One region of the Leifsonia sp. SIMBA_070 genome, then DNA from elsewhere that is predicted to be linked to it. Evidence: predicted binding sites of a transcription regulator. Region 1 holds the regulator's gene; each other region holds the start of a gene.
The links. Region 1 encodes HrcA, which represses chaperone genes, less so after heat shock. Its sites were predicted from a motif close to TTNGCACTCGNNNNNNNCGAGTGCNAA; they were not measured.
Positions count from the first base shown of each region.

Region 2: a site for HrcA is predicted at 1,156-1,182, ahead of SB754_RS14010 (Hsp20/alpha crystallin family protein). Genes of this name have one in related genera too.
Region 3: a site for HrcA is predicted at 1,470-1,496, ahead of groES (co-chaperone GroES). Genes of this name have one in related genera too.

Region 1 is NZ_JAWRYK010000001.1:1,526,072-1,528,267, reverse strand. It holds gene dnaJ (molecular chaperone DnaJ) at 1-337, opposite strand, end outside; gene hrcA (heat-inducible transcriptional repressor HrcA) at 391-1,413, opposite strand; gene SB754_RS07125 (DUF4870 domain-containing protein) at 1,571-2,113, shown strand.
Region 2 is NZ_JAWRYK010000001.1:2,965,589-2,967,784, reverse strand. It holds gene SB754_RS14020 (IclR family transcriptional regulator) at 1-441, shown strand, start outside; gene SB754_RS14015 (Dps family protein) at 464-1,051, opposite strand; gene SB754_RS14010 (Hsp20/alpha crystallin family protein) at 1,249-1,695, shown strand; gene SB754_RS14005 (SRPBCC family protein) at 1,721-2,161, opposite strand; gene SB754_RS14000 (phytoene desaturase family protein) at 2,164-2,196, opposite strand, start outside.
Region 3 is NZ_JAWRYK010000001.1:2,574,270-2,576,465, forward strand. It holds gene rarD (EamA family transporter RarD) at 1-806, opposite strand, end outside; gene groES (co-chaperone GroES) at 1,083-1,379, opposite strand; gene SB754_RS12145 (THUMP-like domain-containing protein) at 1,512-2,196, shown strand, end outside.

The sequences.
Region 1 (2,196 bases):
GCAGGGCGTCCTGTCCGCGCTCGCGACGCGAGCGGGGACCGCGTGTCGCTCCCCCGCCTCCTCCGAAGAACGTCTCGAAGATGTCGCTGAACCCGGCGAAGTCGGCACTGCCCGCGCCGCCGCCGAAGCCTCCTGAGCCGCCCAGGTCGTACTGCTGCCGCTGTTGCGGGTCGCTGAGCACGTCGTAGGCGTGCGTGACGAGCTTGAAGCGCTCCTGCGCCTCGGAGCTCGGATTCACGTCCGGGTGGAGTTCGCGAGCCAGCCGGCGGTACGCCTTCTTGATCTCGTCGGGGCTGGCGTCGCGCTCGACGCCCAGGATTTCGTAGTGGTCGGCCACGTGGGCTGTTCCTTCTTCTTTCGATCGAGTGCTGTGGGAAGGGCTGCGGCGGCCTACTGGTCGCCGAGCAGCCGGGAGAGGTAGCGGGCGACGGCGCGGACCGCCGCCATGTTGCCCGAGTAGTCCATGCGGAGCGGCCCGAGCAGGCCGAGCCGGGCGACATCCGACCCCGCCGCACTGTAACCGCTGGAGAGGATGGATGCTTCCGTCAGGCCGATCCCGGCGTTCTCGCGGCCGATGCTGACCGCGACGCCGTGCTGGTCGGTGGCCATCTCGTCGAACAGCCGGAGCAGGACGACCTGCTCCTCGATGGCCTCGAGCACCGGGGTGATGGTGCCGGGGAAGTCGAGCTCGGTGCGCACCAGGTTGGCGGCGCCGGCCATCACCAGCTTCTCCTGCCGGTTGGCCGCGATCTGGTCGAGCAGCGCGCTCGCGACCGGCTCGACCAGGGCGCGCGTCCGCTCCGTCAGCGCGGCCGGCAGGTCGCGCAGCCGGGCCGTGGCCTCGGCGAGCGTCAGCCCGGCGGCGGCGCCGTTGATCGCGCCGCGGATCTCGGCCACATCTTCGTCGCTCAGCTCGGACGCCAGCTCGATCACCCGCTGCTCCACCGCTCCGGAGTCGGTGATGAGCACGCTGAGCAGGCGGCGCGGCGACAGGGCGACGAGCTCGATGTGGCGGATGCGCGAGCGCGCCACCGACGGGTACTGCACGAGGGCGACCTGGTTGGTGAGCTGGGACAGCAAGCGCACCGTGCGCGAGAGGACGTCGTCGAGGTCGACGGACTGGCCGAGGAAGGTCTCGATGGCGGTGCGCTGCGCCGGCGTGAGCGGACGCATCTCGGCGAGGTGGTCGACGAAGAGCCGGTAGCCCTTGTCGGTCGGCACCCGGCCGGAGGAGGTGTGCGGCGCCGCGATCAGCTCCTCCTCTTCGAGGAGAGCCATGTCGTTGCGGATGGTCGCGGCGGACACGCCGAAGGAGTGCCGCTCGACGATGCTCTTGGAGCCCACCGGCTCGCGCGACGCGACGTAGTCCTGGACGATGACGCGCAATACTTCGAGGCTGCGTTCCGAGACCATACCCGCCTCCCGTCGACCGATTAGCACTCACGGATCCTGAGTGCCAATCCTACCGCGCAGAAACCCGCAGCGGATGATTGCTGGCTGAGACACGGCCGCAGTACCGTATGGGCACCGGTTCGACACGCTCGTAACCGAACACGAAAGGGTTCCGCCGATGACAGACCCGAATCAGCCCGCCGACCCGAACGCCGGCGTCCCGCCGCAGCAGCCGTACGGCGGGGTCCCGCCGCAGCAGCCCTACGGCAACGTCCCGCCGCAGCAGCCCTACGCAGGGGTCCCGCCGCAGCAGCCCTACGCACAGCCCGCCGGAGCGCCACAGCCCGCCGGAGCGGCCGCGGCTCCCCTCGACCCCGCCCAGGACAAGCAGTGGGCGTCGTTCGCGCACCTGGGCGGAATCCTGTGGTTCCTCCCCTCCCTCATCATCTGGCTCGTCTTCAAGGACAGGGGCCGGCTCACCGACCAGGAGGCCAAGGAAGCCCTCAACTGGCAGATCACCTGGATCATCGCCTGGGTGGCGTCGCAGATCATCGGGATCATCATCGGCAGCTTCACCTACGGCATCGGCTACCTGCTGTTCGGCCTGCTGATCCCGTGGGCGCTGTACATCCTGAACCTGGTGTTCTCGATCCTCGGCTTCGTCCGGGTCAACAGCGGAGGCACCTACCGCTACCCGATCAACTTCCGCTTCATCAAGTAGGCAGAGAGCGTTCAGGGTCTTTCCAGCCTACGGCGGCGCGCCCTAGGCTGGGACGACCACGTCCACCCCTGCCCGACAGAGGA
Region 2 (2,196 bases), 1.4 Mb from region 1:
GGACGCGACGTCGTCTACATCGTCGAGGAGCGCGCCCCACGCCGCCCGCGCCTCGTGACGGATGTCGGCGTCCGGCTGCCCGCCCACCTCACGGCCAGCGGGCGGGCGCTGCTCGCCACCCTCCCGCGCGAGCAGCTGCGCGCCCTGTACCCGGACTCGGACGCGTTCGAGGACCGCACAGGAGCAGGACCGCGGTCGTACGCCGAACTGCGGACGGTCGTGACCGAGGCGCGCGAGCGCGGCTACGCGACCGAGGACGGCGAGGTCACACCGGGCTTCGCCTCCGTCGCGGTGTCGGTCCGCGACCACGCCGGCTGGCCGGCCGCCGGCATCGCGGTCACCTTCCCGCGCGAGAACATCCCCGCCGAGGGGTGGGATGCGCTCGCAGCACGGGTGCGCGACGCGGCGGCCGAACTGTCCCGGCGCATCCGCGGCAGCTGATGCGGGGCAGCGGCCGGCGGCGTCAGGCGCGGGCCGGCGTCCGGTTCTCGGCGCTGACCATCCAGGCGAACTGCTCGAGCTTCTGGATGATCGCGTGCAGCAGGTCGGCGGAGGTGGGGTCCTCCTCGTCGACGTCGTCGTGAACGTCGCGCATGGTCCGGACCACGGCCTCCAGCCGCTCGGTGATGAGGTCGACCGTCTCGGTCGTGTCCACCTCGCCGTTGGGGAACTCGGGGAGGCTGGTCTGCTCCGCAACTGTCGAGCTGCGCCCGTCCGGCGTCGCGTGCAGGGCCCGGAGGCGCTCCGCGACGTCGTCGCTGAACAGGCGGGCGGCCTCCACGATCTCGTCCAGCTGCAGGTGCAGGTCGCGGAAGTTCTGTCCGACGACGTTCCAGTGCGCCTGCTTGCCCTGCAGGTGCAGCTCGATGAGGTCGACGTGGACCCGCTGGAGGTTCTGCGCCAGCTCGGCGGAGGCCACGAAGCCATGCTCGGCGTGCTCGCGGCGCGTGGGGGCGACGCCGACGGCGCTCGTCCGCCGGACGGCCGGAGTCTTCGGGGTGCTCTTCTTCGGGCTCGTCTTGGTGCTCGTCTTGGTCTGGCTGGCGGCCACGGTGTGTCCCTTCCGGTCGATGTGTCCCTTCCGGTCGATGAACGCCGCCAACGGTAGGCCCGGCGCGCGGCTTCCGGAACCGGGTTGACAGGCGCTTCAGACCCTTGGCACTCTCCGGACCAGAGTGCTAAAATCGTTGCTGAATCGAGAGGTGAAACCTCCTCTCACCAGCTCAATTGAAGAAAGGGGTACATCCAATGGCCATGTCGTTCGATCCTTTCTCCCAGTTGGACCGGATCGCGCAGAGCATCTTCGACACCAGCCATCAGCCGCGCATCATGCCGGTGGACCTGTTCCGTGAGGGCGACCGCTACATCCTGAACGCGGACCTCCCCGGCGCCGACCCCGCGTCGGTCGACGTGGACGTCGACGGCCACCTGCTGACCATCCGCGCGGTTCGTAGCGCCGCCGATCGCGATGGCGCCCGGTGGCTGGCCCAGGAGCGGCCCTACGGCGCGTACATGCGCCAGTTCACGATCGGCGACGACGTCGACCCGGACGGCATCACGGCGTCGTACGACAACGGGGTGCTGAGTGTCATGATCCCGGTCGCCGAGCGGGCCAAGCCGCGGAAGATCATGGTGGAGTCCTCGCGCGAGACCGAGCAGCGAGGCACCGAGCAGAAGGCGGTCTCCGCCGGCTGACCCGTCGGGCGGTGCGGGGGCGCCGTCAGCTTTCGGCGCGCCCCCGTGCCACCCACTCCAGCCGCCGCAGCGCCTCCGCGTTGCGGACGTGAAGGAGCGCGTCCGTCAGCACATCCGGGAGCCGGGTGACCGCGCCGGTGTAGGGGAACTCCTCCATACGGACCACGCAGCCGCCGCCGCGCGGCTTCGCCTCGATGATGACGCGCTCCGACCCGAACGGCCGGGTCTTCGCCTCCAGAACCATCCGGCGGGGAGGGTCCCACTCGTCGATCCGGGTCTCGTCGTTCAGGACGAGCGGCCAGACCCCGATGGAGTGGTGCAGGCGGGAGCCCACAGCGGGGTAGCGGGCGTCGGCTGCCCGGAGGCGGGAGGCCCCGACGACCCAGGTGGGGTACACCCACGCGTCGGCGAGGACAGCGAACACCTGCTCGGCAGTGCAGGACATGCGGCGGACGTTGACGGACATGATCAGGTCTCCGGGAGGGTCGGGGGCAGGAGGGC
Region 3 (2,196 bases), 1.0 Mb from region 1:
TGCAGCACGGCCACGCCGACGACGAACTGGATGAACGGCGCGAAGTACTGGATGAAGCCCATGTAGACCAGCGGAAGCCGTCGCGACGCCGCGGCGAAGAACAGCAGGGGCACGGCGGTGATGACGCCGGCCCCGACCAGGAGGACCGCGTGCCAGACCCCGTCCGAACCGATCGTCAACCCGGCGGTGACTCCGACGACGATCAGCTGGATGATCGCCACCGGTGTGAGCCACATCGTCTCGAGGGTGAGGCCGGAGAGCGCATCCACCCGGCCGCCGACGCGTTTCTTGATGAGCCCGTAGAAGCCGAAGGAGAACGCGAGGATGAGCGCGATCCACGGGACGGACCCGTAGCCGACCGCGAGCACGATGACGGCGACGATGCTGACGCCGACCGCGACCCACTGAGCGACCCGGAGCCGCTCGCGCTGCACGAGAACGCCGAGGAAGACCGTGACGATCGGGTTGATGAAGTAGCCGAGCGCGGCCTCGACGACGTGCCCGCTGATGGTCGCCAGCACGTAGGTCTGCCAGTTGACGTAGATGAACGCCCCGGCGAGCCCCATCGTGAACAGGACGCGCACGTCGGTCAGCAGGGCGGCGAACCGGCGCCACGATCGGGTGACGGTCAGTGCGATCGCGCAGAAGCCGAGCGAGAAGATGACGCGCCAGGCGACGATCTCCCATGCCCCGGCCGGCGCGAGCGCCAGGAAGTAGATCGGGAGGATGCCCCAGAGCACGTACGCGGAGATCGCGTAGACCAGCCCTGAGGAGCGGTGGGTGGTGAGGTCGTCGGAGGGTGCCACTCGCACGACTCTACCGCCGCCCTCCGACACCGGAATCGTGACGAATCGGGCCTTCGCCGCGCGGAAAGCCCCGATTCGTCACGAATCGGTTGGCAGTCACAGCGCACGTTCGTCACGAATCGCGGGTTTCGCGGCGCCGAAATGCACATTCGTCACGAATCGGGAGGTCCGGGGAGCGGTGGTCCGACCGGAGCGGCGGAGCGGCGGAGCGGCCGACACCGGAAACGACGACGGCCCGGCTGCGCAGGGCAGCCGGGCCGTCGGAAGAAGGGTGCGTCAGCGGACGACGACCGCGAGCACGTCGCGGGCCGAGAGGACCAGGTAGTCCTCGCCGCCGAACTTGACCTCGGTGCCGCCGTACTTCGAGTAGATGACCTTGTCACCGACCGCGACGTCGAGCGGGATGCGGTTGCCGTTGTCGTCGATGCGACCCGGGCCCACAGCCACGACCTCGCCCTCCTGCGGCTTCTCCTTGGCGGTGTCGGGGATGACCAGACCGGAAGCAGTGGTCTGCTCAGCCTCGACCTGCTTGATGACGATGCGATCCTCGAGCGGCTTGATGGAGACCGACACGTTGACCCCTTTCCTGTGAAGAACAGTGTCTCGACTAAGACTGATTAGCAAACTCGCAGTGAGAGTGCTAACACGAGTCTAGGGGGTGCGTTAGCAGTCCCGCAACGTGAGTGCCAGGGTAGCCTGGACGCCATGGAACGGTCCGAGCTGGTCGCACTGCTGAGCCCAGAGGGCCTCCGGCTGCTCGACTCGCTCCCGCCCTACCGGAGCGAGCAGGATGTGCTCCGCATCGTCTCCGATCTGCGCAAGCTGGGTCACTCCCCCGCGCTCGTGGCCGCCGTTCTCACCCAGTCCAAGCTGCGCCGCAAGGCCCAGGGGAAGTTCGGCGACTTCGCCAGCAGCATGCTGTTCACGGAGGCCGGGCTTGAGCAGGCGACCCGCCTCCCGGTCGCCGCGCGGCACGCGGGACGGTTCCGCGCCGCGGGTCTGCGCCGGGTCGCCGATCTCGGCTGCGGGATCGGCGGCGACGCGCTGGCCCTCGCAGCGCTGGAGCTGGAGGTGAGGGCCGTCGAGGCCGACGAGGTCACCGCGGCGATCGCCTCCTTCAACCTCGCACCGTTCCCGTCGGCGACCGTCGAGCACGGCCGCGCTGAGGACGTCGACCTCCGCTCGATCGACGGCGTCTTCCTCGATCCAGCGCGTCGTACCGCCGGACACACCCAGACCGAGCGCCTCGTCGACCCCGACGACTACACGCCGTCGCTCGGCTTCGCCTACGAGCTCGCCACCGGTCGATCGGTCGGGCTGAAGCTCGGCCCGGGGTTCGACCGCGACCTCATCCCGTCGAACGCGGAGGCGCAGTGGGTGTCGGCCGACG